DNA from 4 places in the Fundidesulfovibrio terrae genome. Region 3 is predicted to be linked to each of the others. Evidence: predicted binding sites of a transcription regulator. Region 3 holds the regulator's gene; each other region holds the start of a gene.
The links. The regulator sigma-54, encoded in region 3, starts transcription at its own class of promoters, with help from an activator protein. The targets are predictions, from matches to a motif close to CTGGCACGGNNNNTGCTT.
Positions count from the first base shown of each region.

Region 1: a site for sigma-54 is predicted at 831-848, ahead of ML540_RS12350 (PEP-CTERM sorting domain-containing protein). Genes of this name have one in related genera too.
Region 2: a site for sigma-54 is predicted at 1,374-1,391, ahead of flgF (flagellar basal-body rod protein FlgF). Genes of this name have one in related genera too.
Region 4: a site for sigma-54 is predicted at 1,682-1,699, ahead of ML540_RS04730 (PEP-CTERM sorting domain-containing protein). Genes of this name have one in related genera too.

Region 1 is NZ_JAKZFS010000003.1:343,040-346,076, reverse strand. Features, by position in the region: gene ML540_RS12355 (SDR family oxidoreductase) at 1-682, shown strand, start outside; gene ML540_RS12350 (PEP-CTERM sorting domain-containing protein) at 874-1,638, shown strand; gene ML540_RS12345 (ThiF family adenylyltransferase) at 1,803-3,037, opposite strand, start outside.
Region 2 is NZ_JAKZFS010000003.1:456,628-459,664, reverse strand. Features, by position in the region: gene nusA (transcription termination factor NusA) at 1-481, opposite strand, end outside; gene ML540_RS12845 (ribosome maturation factor RimP) at 503-1,018, opposite strand; tRNA gene ML540_RS12840 (tRNA-Gly) at 1,140-1,215, opposite strand; gene flgF (flagellar basal-body rod protein FlgF) at 1,419-2,204, shown strand; gene flgG (flagellar basal-body rod protein FlgG) at 2,224-3,009, shown strand; gene flgA (flagellar basal body P-ring formation chaperone FlgA) at 3,019-3,037, shown strand, end outside.
Region 3 is NZ_JAKZFS010000005.1:20,687-23,723, forward strand. Features, by position in the region: gene ML540_RS14825 (CTP synthase) at 1-213, shown strand, start outside; gene ML540_RS14830 (KdsC family phosphatase) at 210-761, shown strand; gene rpoN (RNA polymerase factor sigma-54) at 1,013-2,452, shown strand; gene hpf (ribosome hibernation-promoting factor, HPF/YfiA family) at 2,495-3,034, shown strand; gene ML540_RS14845 (PTS sugar transporter subunit IIA) at 3,034-3,037, shown strand, end outside.
Region 4 is NZ_JAKZFS010000001.1:1,032,009-1,035,045, forward strand. Features, by position in the region: gene ML540_RS04725 (EAL and HDOD domain-containing protein) at 1-703, shown strand, start outside; gene ML540_RS04730 (PEP-CTERM sorting domain-containing protein) at 795-1,649, opposite strand; gene ML540_RS04735 (CreA family protein) at 2,265-2,711, opposite strand; gene ML540_RS04740 (sensor domain-containing protein) at 2,791-3,037, opposite strand, start outside.

The DNA.
Region 1 (3,037 bases), on a different contig from region 3:
CATCGGGGGCTTCGTGAACATGCTCGAAGCCGCCAAGGCCGCCGGAGTTGAGCGGTTCGTCTACGCCTCCTCCAGTTCCGTTTACGGCGACCATCCCGAGCTGCCCAAGCACGAGGACCGGATCGGCAGGCAGCTTTCCCCTTACGCCGTCACCAAGCGAGCCAACGAGCTGTATTCCGATGTGTTCGGCGGCTGCTATGGCATGCAGACCGTGGGGTTGCGCTATTTCAACATCTTCGGGCCCCGGCAGGATCCCGAAGGAGCCTATGCGGCGGTGATACCCAAGTGGTTTTCGGCGCTCCTGTCGGGGGAGACCGTCTACATCAACGGCGACGGTGAGACCTCCCGCGACTTCTGTTACGTTGAAAACGCAGTCTGGGCCAACATCCTGGCCGCGTTCTCGAAGCATCCCGAAGCACCGGGCAGGTACTACAACATCGCCTGCGGCCGGCGCACCTCTCTGAATGAACTCTTCGGGCTTATCCGTGACTTGGTAGCACGCCGCAAACCCGAAGCCGCCGGAGCCCGCCCCATCCATAGGGAAGAGCGCCTTGGCGACGTGCGGCATTCCCTGGCGGACGTGACCCTGGCCAAGGAGTTTCTGGGCTTCGAGGCGGGGATATCGATCAGTGAAGGGTTGGAGAAGGCCGCCGGATGGTATTGCCGCGCCGCAACGGAGTGACGGCCAGGTTCATTCCATCCATGGCCCTCTCTCGAACCGGTTTTAATCCTGTAAAGAATGTCAACAACCAACGGGGAATATTTTTACAATCACTCATCCCGGATACCTCTTTGTGTTGATAATTTCTTATATTTAGGATGGTTACGCGTTGGCATGAGGGTTGCTCTAGAGGGGGAAAAGGAGGGCTGATCATGAAAACAACGAGAATAATCTTGGCGGCCTTGATGGTGTTCTTCGCAACTCAGGCTCATGCGATTGTGTACGATTTCTCGAGCTTTGGCGGCGGAACCTACGACGCAAGGCTCTTAACCTTCGGCGGCTTGGTTGACATCACTCAAAGCCTTGGAGCGGACAACGTCCTGAGCGCTGGCGATCCTTTCACGATTACCAGCCTGTCCATGCAGGCCACGCAGTACCGGGACACCGCCACCAACAACAAGTTGACCATCGCTAACAGCGATGTGCTCACCATCGTGGGCACCGCAACCGGGCACCTCATCAGTGTTGCTCCTGGCGATGTTCCTTATGTGTATGATTCTATCGATCTTAGCCTTTTTTACGATAACACGCTCGACGTTAATCCGGCAGTGAAGATCGCTGACGCTAAGGTTCTGCAGCCGCCCAATGGTGGTAACCTGAACGACAACGTGTTGGGCAACGTGAGCACCGGCACGTACACGATCACCTCCCCTCTGGCGGACATTCTCCCCGGCGTCATCTTCCTGAGCGGTAAGGATGTCTCTACCTTCAGCTTCCCAGTGATCGCCCTGACGACCGGTCACCTGAGCTTCCTTGATGCCGGCATAAGCGGCACCAACCCGGTGTTCATCAGCAAGGGCGACATTGATGGCGAATTGAAGGTCACCGCCACCCCCGAGCCCACCACCATGCTGATCATGGGCTCCGGCCTGCTGGGCATGTTCGCCGCCCGCCGCCGCAGCAAGAAGAACAGCTAATCCGCGCAAAGCCCGCGCAGCTTAAGAATCCGGGGGAGCCAGTCTCCCCCGGATTTTCTTATTGTAAGCTCGCAATGAAAAACCGGCCAGCTATGCTGGCCGGTTTGCGGGCGTTGGAAAGGGGGCTGGCGTCATCAGGGACGCCGGCAGTTGGCTTCAGGCCTTTAGCGGATGAGCGCGGCGTCCACCGCCCTTCTCGGCGTGCCGTAGCCCACGGGCCTGGCGTATCCGGCCCGGAAGAGCAGCATGGGCCAGTATTTCTCGCCAAGCCCCGGGAAGCAGGCTTCGAAGTCCGGCCACACCTGCTTGAGCAGGCCTTGGTGCTGGCGTGAGAATGCGTCCGGTCCGTCCAGCTTCCAGCGCAGCCAGAAGAGGGTGATGGCCGTCATGGGCTGGATGGCCAGCCCCAGGCGGGTTGCCGTGAGCCACACCCGCTCCAGGGCCATTCCGCCCCTGACGATGTCCTCACGCGCGGTTGATTCCACGCACACAAGGCCGGCCAGGGGGCTTTTGGCGATGCTCTGCTTGGAGTGCAGCGCAACCAGCCGCCCGATCCCCAGCACGTTGGCCGCGCGCATGTGGTTCCAGGGGCGGGTGAGCCGCAGGAACGATTCACCGGCGGCCCCGGCATAGAGGTTCTTGAGCGGAAGGCCGTCGGGCGAGTCGCCTCCGTCGGGCGGGTCGAAGCGGGTCATGCCCATGAAATGCTCATGCAGGTCGCGGCGTTCCACGCGGATGCGGTCCGCGAGGTAGACCAGGCGGGCCAGCCCGCGCATGGGCCTCTGGTGCTGCACGAAGAACAGGTGGGCCGGGGCGGCCGCTTCCCGCAGGCTCTCCTGGCTGAACGGGTCCACTTCCCGGCGCGCAGCGCAGGGCCTGCGGTTGGTGCAGCGCAGCCAGACCGAGTCGGCCAGGGGGTCGGGGGCGGCGGGGACCCGCGAGAAGTCTATGTCCGCGAGGAGATCCTCCCGTCCAGCGTCGGGCAGGAGGGATTCCCGGGCAGCCCAGCCGATTCCCGGTGCGGCGGTCAGCACGTTCTGCACGGCCGCTCCGCAGGCGACAAGGGAGGCCATCTGGCGGAAATTGAAGAAGCTCTGGTCTTCCTGCGGGTTCAGGTGCACCTGCAGGCGCCCGGATTCGATCCCGAACCGCCATGGCTGGCAGTTGTCACCGGACGGGGCCTGAGCCGCGGCCTGGGCCAGCCAGAGCAGGTGCTCACGGGGGATGGCCGCCGTGTCCCCGGCCGGGGCCGGTTCGGGCGGCACCGGCCGCAGATGGGGAGGCTCCCGGTCCAGGATCACGTTGCGCACGAACCAGAGCTTGGCGCGCTGCGACAGGGACGCGTTTCCCTTGCGGGGGCGGGGGCGGCGGCAGCGTCCGCTGAGGGGGTCGAACTGGA
Region 2 (3,037 bases), on a different contig from region 3:
GCATGGCCTCGGTGCGGCCGAGGTTGATGATCCAGCCGCCCCGGTCGCGGCGCTGCACGATGCCGGAGACGATCTCGCCCTTGCGGTCCTTGTATTCCTCGTAGATGATTTCCTGCTCGGCGTCGCGCATGCGCTGGATGATCACCTGCTTGGCCGACTGGGCGGCGATGCGGCCCAGGTCCTCGACCTTGAGCTTGAAGCCCAGCTCGTCGTCCATCTGGACGTTGGGATCGACCTCGCGGGCCTCTTCCAGGGTGATTTCGGAGAGGGGATCCTCCACCTCGTCCACCACGATCTTGAACTGGAAGACCTCGATCTCGCCGGCCTCGTCGTTGTAGCTGACCTCGATATCCATGTGCTCGCCGAACTTTCTGGCGACCGAGGAGCGTACGGCCTCCTCGAGGGTGTCGATGAGCAGGTCGCGGTCGATGCCGCGGTCCTTGCTGATCTGGTCAATGGCCTTGCGAAGCTCCATGCCCATATAAGGTCCTCCGGATGCCGCCTACGCGCCGTCGTCGCGCGGGGCCGGTTTGTCAGCCTTGAAAGTCTTTTTGCCCTTGGCCCTGGCTTTCGCCTTGGACTCCTCGGGCGTCTCGAAAGTATACACCAGCCGGGCCTTGGACACGTCGCTCCAGGGGAAGCTGACGACGGCCCCCTCGCACTCGAGGGTCAGCACCTCGCCGTCCAGGGAAGCGAGGGTCCCCTTGAAGCGCTTGCGGCCTGAGAGCGGCTCGGCCAGGGTCACGTCCAGCTCCTGGCCCGCGTAGGGAGCGAGTTGGGAAAGCTCGAAGAAGCGGCGTTCGAGCCCGGGGGAGGAGACCTCCAGGTCGTAGGCTCCGTGCATGAGCTCCTCGACGTCGAGGGCCACTGCGAGCTGGCGGCTCACCTTCGCGCACTGCTCCACGTCGACCCCCTCGGGGCCGTCTATGTAGATGCGCAGGACGGGACGCCCCGAACCTCCGGCGATCTCGATTCCCCACAAGGAGAGACCGAGGCTTTCGGCGAAGGGTTGGGTCAATTCCCGAATCCTGGTGAGCACTTTTTCGTTGTCTTGGGTCATAATAAAAAAAAAGTGGACCGAACCGATTGGCCCACCCCTGTAATCGCCGGGGGCAACCCCGACGTCATGAGGATTTTTTTGGAGCGGGCGACGAGATTCGAACTCGCGACACCAAGCTTGGGAAGCTTGTACTCTACCAACTGAGCTACACCCGCTCGCAAAGTCCTTCATATTATGCACATTGGGGTGGGTGTCAAGTGATTTGCGGGGATTCCATCCTCTCCGGCCGGAAATAATCCTCATCCTTATAAGAGAAGTGACGAAATCCGAGGCCGGGATCGTCCGCGCGAGTCGGTTTCCGGCGAACGACCGTCTGGCACGCTTCCTGCTCATCCCTCCGGCGAGGAGGAGCACCGCCATGCAGCAAAGCTCAATCAGCGCGCTATTCGGGGCACTCAGCAACGAAACGCGTCTCAACATCATCGCCAATAATTTGGCGAACGCCAACACTGCCGGGTACAAGGCCGACAAGGTCGCGTTCCAGGACGTGTTCCAGCGGATGGCCTCCGATTACGCGCCGGACGCCCGCAACGACCTCAAACAGAAGAACCTTCTGCCGCGCCCCCTGATCGTGGCCAAGCCCCGCCTGGCCGAGCAGACCGTGGATATGACGCAGGGCAGTCTCGAGACCACCGGAAACACCTTCGACCTGGCGCTTTCCGGTCCCGGTTTCTTCCGCGTGCAGACGCCCGAGGGCCAGTTTTTGACCCGCAACGGTCAATTTTACCGCAACGCCCAGGGGCAGCTGGTGACCAACCAGGGCTACCCGGTGCTGGGCGAGTCGGGAACCATAAACATTCCCGACGGCAAGGTGGTGTCCGTCAACGCCGGAGGCCAGATCCTGGTGGACAACCAGGTCGTGGGGACCCTCGGCATCGTGGACGTGGCGAACACCAAGGAACTCCAGAAGGTCGGCCAGAGCTTCTTCACCGGGGCCAATGGCGCGCAGCCCGCCACCCGCCCCGTGGACGGCACCAGGACCACGGTCAACCAGGGCTTCATCGAGAAGCCCAACGTGGAGGTGGTCACGGAGATGGTGGGCATGATCGAGGCCCACCGCAGCTTCGAGGCCTACACCAAGATCATTTCCAGTTCCCAGGACATGGACAAGCAAGTCACCAGCCAGGTCGGCGAGACTCGGTAAGTAAGGAGGACACTCCATCATGATGCGTTCACTCTATACGGCAACCACCGGCATGGTGGCCATGCAACTTCAGATAGACACCATGTCCAACAACCTGGCCAACGTGAACACGCTGGGCTTCAAGAAGAGCCGGGCCGAGTTCGAGGACCTGATGTACCAGACACTCAACGTGGCCGGAACCGAGAACGCCGGCGGATCGCGCCTCCCCACCGGCCTTCAGGTGGGCATGGGCGTGCGCCCCACCACGGTGCACAAGTTCTTCCAGCAGGGGGACTTCCAGAACACCGGCAACCAGCTGGACATCGCCATCTCGGGCCAGGGCTTCTTCCGCCTCCAGGACCCGTCCGGCAACGACGTCTACTCCCGGTCCGGTTCCTTCAAGCTCAACCAGGACGGCACCATCGTCAACGCCAACGGCTACACCCTGCAGCCGACCATCACCATCCCCCAGCAGGCCACCAACGTGGTGATCACCGAAAAGGGGGTGCTGAGCGCCACCGACAACCAGGGCAACGTCCTGACCACGGCCAACATCCCTGTCTACACCTTCATAAATCCTCCCGGCCTCACGGCCCTGGGCAAAAACGTCTACCAGATCTCCGACGCCTCGGGCGCGGCCCAGGAGCTCATCCCCGGCGACCAGAACGCCGGAACCCTGGTGCAGGGATTCCTGGAGATGTCCAACGTGCAGATGGTGGACGAAATGGTGGGCTTGATCGTGGGCCAGCGCGCCTACGAGGCCAACTCCAAGAGCATTTCCACCGCGGACGCCATGCTTCAGACCGCGGCCAACCTGAAGCGGTAAGAGCGGGGGATGACCATGTCGCGAGAAA
Region 3 (3,037 bases):
AACAAGGCCTACTACACCCGCATGGAAGAGAAGGGCATGGTGTTCTCGGGACTGTCGCCCGACGAATCCCTGGTGGAAGTGGTGGAGCTGCCCGAGCATCCGTGGTTTTTGGGCTGCCAGTTCCATCCGGAGTTCAACTCCATCCCCATGCGCCCGCATCCGCTGTTCAGGGAGTTCATCCGGGCGTCCAAGATCGCCCGCGAGGCCAAATGAGAAGACCCGTCAGGCCCGGCGTGAACCGCCGGGCCCTGGCGTCGGCCAGGGGAGTGCGCCTGCTTGTGCTGGACGTGGACGGCGTGCTCACGGACAACGCCGTCTTCCACGACGGCGCCGGGCCGGGCCTGAAGCGCTTCGGCATCCAGGACGGCATGGGGCTCAAGCTCTGCCAGCACGCCGGGATCGACGTGGCCGTGATCAGTGGCCTGGGCAACATCCAGGCCCAGCATCGCCTGCGGGAGCTGGGCATCCGCGAATTCCACGGCGGCCACCTGCGCAAGCTCCCCGTTCTCGAAGAACTCCTTTCCGCGAAACATCTTGATTTGAACGAAGTGGCCTACATGGGCGACGACTGGCTGGACGCCCAGGTGATGAGCCGCGTGGGCCTTGCCATGGCCCCGGTGGACGCCCAGCCGGAAATCCTGCGCCTGGCGGCCTGGGTGTCCAAACGTCCTGGGGGCAGCGGGGCCGTGCGCGACGCCGTGCGCTTCCTGCTCATGGCCAAGGGCAAGCTGGGCGCCCTGTGGCGGCGCTGGCTCGTCTAGCCTCTCGCCCGCCATATCGCCGCCCAAGCCAGCGAAACTATACTGGATTCCAAAGGGGCGAGCCCCTAAGGCCTAAGGAGGCTTTTCCCCTGATCCGCTACGCTCCACCGCGCTACAGCCTCCCGCCCACTGTTGTGAATTCCCGTCAAGTCTTGCCACCCCCGCCTTTTTAGTGCATAACCGCCACGGTTGAACGGTGGTCCGGCATTTTTCTTGCTTGCCGCAGAACTTTCACGAGGACAGACGCACGCATGGCCCTTGAGCTCAGACAGCAACTCAAGCTTTCGCAGCAGCTGGTGATGACACCCCAGCTGCAGCAGGCCATCAAGCTGTTGCAGCTCTCCCGGCTGGAGCTGGTTGAGACCGTGCAGCAGGAGATGCTCGAGAATCCCCTGCTGGAAGAGGTCCAGGTCGACGACGAGCGCCCCGAGCCCACCATCGCCGAGGATTCCCACGCGCCTGACGCCACCCAGGAAGAGGGGGCCATGCAGCGCGAGCTCATGAAGACCGCCGAATGGGACGACTACATCGGCGACTTCGCTTCCACCTCCCGCCAGGCCACGGTGCGCGAGTACGAGGCCCCGGAGGAGGGCATGTCCTTCGAGGCCAGGCTGGCCTCCAAGACCTCGCTCGAGGGCCATCTCTCCTGGCAGATCAACCTCTCCCCCTTCACCGAACGCCAGCGAGTCATCGCCGACGACATCGTGGGCAACCTGGACTCCGTGGGCTACCTACAGTCCACCGTGGAAGAGATCGCCGCCACCACCGGCGCCACCCCCGAAGAGGTGGAGGTGGTCCTGCACGCCCTGCAGCGCTTCGACCCGGTGGGGATCGCCGCGCGCACCCCGCAGGAGTGCCTGCTCACCCAGTTGGAAGTTTACGGCTACACCGACCCGGTGCTCCTGGAGATCGTGCGCGAGCACCTGGAGGACCTGGAAAAGAAGCGCTACAAGCCCCTGGCCAAGAAGTTCCGCATCACCCTCGAGGACATCAAGGAATACCTGGACATCATCCAGACCCTCGACCCTCTGCCAGGCTCACACTTCAGCTCCTCCGATCCGGTCTACGTGAGTCCCGACGCCTACGTGTACAAGTACGGCGAGGACTTCATCATCGTGCTCAACGAGGACGGCCTGCCCAAGCTCCAGCTTTCCCCCTATTACATGGAGGACATGAGCCGTTCCAGCGGGAGCAAGGACAAGGACTACCTCCAGGACAAGATGCGCTCGGCCCAGTGGCTCATGAAGAGCCTGTACCAGCGCCAGCGGACGTTGTTCAAGGTCCTGGAATCGATAGTGAAATTTCAGCGGGACTTCTTCGAGGACGGGGTTACGAAATTAAAGCCCCTCATCCTCAAGGACGTGGCCGACGACATCGGCATGCACGAATCCACTGTGAGCCGCATCACCACGAGCAAATACGTGGCCACCCCGCACGGCATCTACGAACTCAAGTTTTTCTTCAACTCCGCCCTGGAGTTGGACGACGGCACTTCCGTGGGTTCGGAGTCGGTGAAGGCGCTCATCAAGCAGCTCATCTCCGGCGAGGATCCCAAGAAGCCCGTGAGCGACGAGCAGATCGCGGACACCCTCAAGCAGAAGCTGCAGGTCAACATCGCCCGCCGTACCGTGGCCAAGTACCGCATGGCCATGGGCATCGACTCCTCGTCCAAGCGCAAGGAAGTCTTGTAATCACGCCGCGCGTCTTTTCGCGGCCACACCTCGGAGGTAGATATGAACATTGCTTTCTATTTCAAGAATTTTGAGCCGTCCCCCGGTCTGCGCGAATACGCCGCCAAGCGTTTCGACAAACTGGCCAAATACATGCCCAATGCCGACAACGCCGAAGTGGTGGTCACGCTGCTGGTCGAAAAGACCCGCCAGATCGCCGATGTGGTGATCGACGCGGACGCCATGCACATCTCCGCCCATGAGCGCTCCGACGACATGTACTCCACCATCGACATGATCACGGACAAGCTCGAGGCCCAGGTGCGCAAGATGCGCGAGAAGATGAAGGACCGCCGCAAGGCCGCGTCTTCCGACGTCACCATGGGCGTGGTCAGCTTCACCGATGAGGGCAAGGTCCACTCCATCGAGGAATCCGACAAGTACAGCCCCAAGCCCATGAGCGTTGAAGAGGCCGCCGAGCAGATCACCGCCATGAAGTACGAATTCCTGGTGTTCTTCAACTCCGAGGCCGAGCGTATCAACGTCATCTACAAGCGCAAGAATGGCGACTTCGGTCTGATCGACCCTGGAGTTTCCCTCTGATGC
Region 4 (3,037 bases), on a different contig from region 3:
GTTCGACTATTTCCAGGGGTTCTTCTTCTCCTACCCCAAGGACATGGTGGGCAGGAAGATATCCTCGCACAAGACCGCCAGGCTCAACCTCATTCGCCTGCTTTCGGACGAGGATGCGGACCTTGCGCGCATCGTGGACGTCATCTCCACCGACCAGGCGCTCAGCGTGCGGCTGCTGCATTTCGTCAACTCTGCCGCCTTCTCGCTGGGCAACCGGGTGGATTCGCTCGCTCGGGCGGCCTCGCTGGTGGGGCTCGACACGCTTAAGAAGTGGGCCATGACTGCGGCGCTCTCCGACCTGGACCCCAGCGACAAGGGCATGGAGCTCTCCTATCGGACCATGCACGGCGCGATCTTCCTGTCCATGCTGGCCAGCAAGAACGTCCCGGGCGGGGCCGACGCCGAGACCCTGTACCTGTTGGGCCTCCTGAACAACGTGGACGCGCTCCTGGGAATGAAGATGAAGGAAGTCGTGGACGCGATGCCCCTCAAGGCCACGGTGAAGCGCGCCCTGGTGCGCGACGGGCGCGAGCCCCTCACCCGGTTCCTCTCGCTTCTGGACTCGGTCTGGCGCAACCAGTGGAGCGAGGCTCGCTCGCACCTGGGAGAGGTGGGGGTCGCCCTGCCCAAGGCCGCCCAGCTGTTCATGCGGGCCGGGGAAGCCACGGGGGAACTGATGGCCTCGCTCGCGCAGACGCACTGAACCGGCGGGAGCGGCCTGCAAAACGAAGCCGGGAGCGTTCTGCAACGCTCCCGGCTTTTTTCAGGTCCGGGGAATGCGGCCACTACGGGCGTTATTGGCGGAAGAATCTTTTCCGGGCCCGCGCAAGGCCCGCGCAGAGGGCGCCCGCGCCCATCAGGAGCATGGTGCCGGGTTCGGGCGTGGGAACCCTGGTGTGGTCGAAGAGCACGTCGTTGGCGCAGACCATGGTGAAGCCGAAGTTGATGTTCTGGCCCTTGAACGCGTTCAGGTCGATGCCGCCGTAGAGGGTCTTGCTCAGGTCCCAGGTAGAGGAGCCTGTGGCCACGGAACTCGATACCTTGGTAAGATCGTCGATCTTGTCCCATCCATCGTAGGAGACGGAACCCAGGTCCACGACGTCCGTATTGTAGTACGTGGTGACGTGTTTCTTCGTGGTCGAGTAGGGGAGCGTCGTATCCTGGATGGTGGTGGGATGCCAGTCGCGGTTCTCGGTGCCGCCGTAGAAGGCATTGTACTGTGTGAAGTGGCCGTTCGCGTCGTAGAGGGTCGCTGTCCCGTACTTCCATTTGTCGGACGACTCGTACAGGTGGTAGCCTGAACTGCTGCTCGCCTTGTGGATCACGTAGTCCCAGGCGTTGTCGTTGTCGACGTCGAAATACCAGTCTCCCGCGGCCAGTCCGTTCCAGAGGCCGTTCCAGCCGGGAGTGTTGTATTGGAGATCGGTATAGTTGAGCGTTATCGCAGTCAGCACGTGTTTGTCGTAGGTGAAGGTTCCGCCGGTGAGGTCCGGCACGCCGTTCTGGTCCTGGGTGGACAGCTCGGGCGTGTGCTTGAGGCCCGGCCAGACCTTGGCCGGGTCGCTGAAGGACACCGCACTGGCTTGGGCCGAGGTGAGGCAGAGAACCAGAAGTGCGAAGCCGAGTATTGTGGACGATGATGTTTTCATACATTCCCCGGAAGTTGATTTTTGTTCGGAGAAAGCAAATTTCGGTCCATCGTTAACATGCTGATTTTACAAGAAAATATTTGTAGTTGGTGTTTTGAAATGGATGGTTTTGTCTTCTTCTGTCGGATTAGTTTACGTTTTGAAAATTGGCGAAAATAAAGCAAATTATTTCAGTATGTTTTGATAAATTAATTACAAGGCAAGATAGTCCGGGAATGTCGGATTGGTTTACAGTCTGAAATTATCGGACTTTAAAAAGAAAAGTATTTTCAGATGTATCAATAAAAACAATACACTATGCTAATCAGATAATCCGACTTAGAAGTGTTGGGAATGCTCGGCATGCCGCCGAAAACAAGTCTTGCGGTGCCGCTCGTTGCGCCCGCGTTTTGTCCGGCCAGCCCGGAACGATGTGATGGGAATCTTCCGTTGGGGGGGCAGCCCAGGGACCCTGACTACGTATTTTGCCGACGCGAAGCCATAAAGGATTCCAAAGGAACGACCATCGCGCAGGATGCGGAATGGGGCGCTGCTTTGCAGCGCCCCAAGAGCGCGGGCCAGGATGGCCCGAGTCAAGTTCCTTTGGCCGCCGGAGGCTCTTCCCCTTCTTCTCTCTTACCTGACGACCACCGTTGAGATCGCGTTCTTGGGCGACCCGGCGATGATCTTGCGGCTGATGGCCAGATAGACCAGCGTCCTGCGCTTGGCGTCGTAGAGGCGGGTGATCTGGGTGTCCTTGAAGAGCGCGGACGTGCCTTCAGAGAACACCTTCTTTGATTTTGGCAGCTTCTCCGGCAGCGTGACCGGGCACATCTGGCGGCATTCCAGGGAGAACTCGGAGGGGTCTTCGGCCAGGCCAACCGTGCCGGAGATGCCGCCGGTGCGGGCCTGGGACAGGTAGCAGGTTATGCAGGGGAAGTCCGGGTCCTCGAAGGCGTAGACGCAGACCTTGTGGTTGGCCCCCAGCAGCTTCCATTCGGTGGTGACGCAGTCGACCTCCTCGGCGCGAGCGGCGGCTGCGGCCAGGACGATGCACAGGGCGACTATGATGGCTCTCGGCATGGTTGTACTCCCGTGGACGAGTCTTTTCTTCGCGAGGAGGATACCGCGCCGCGTCCGCTGGGTCGAGGGGCACGCGGACCTAAGGGAGCGTTCCCCCGCCCGCGACGAGCTCCCCGGCGCTCTCGGCGTCAAGCGGTCGCGCGAACCAGTATCCCTGGGCGCTCTGGCAGCCCGCGTCGGCCAGGCTCGCGAGCTGCGCGGCGGTCTCCACGCCTTCCGCCACCACGTCCAGCTCCAGGGTGCGAGCCAGGGAGACGATGGTGCGCACGATCTCGACGTTTTCGCGCTCGTCGCCGCTGACGAAGGAGCGGTCGATCTTGAGGCCG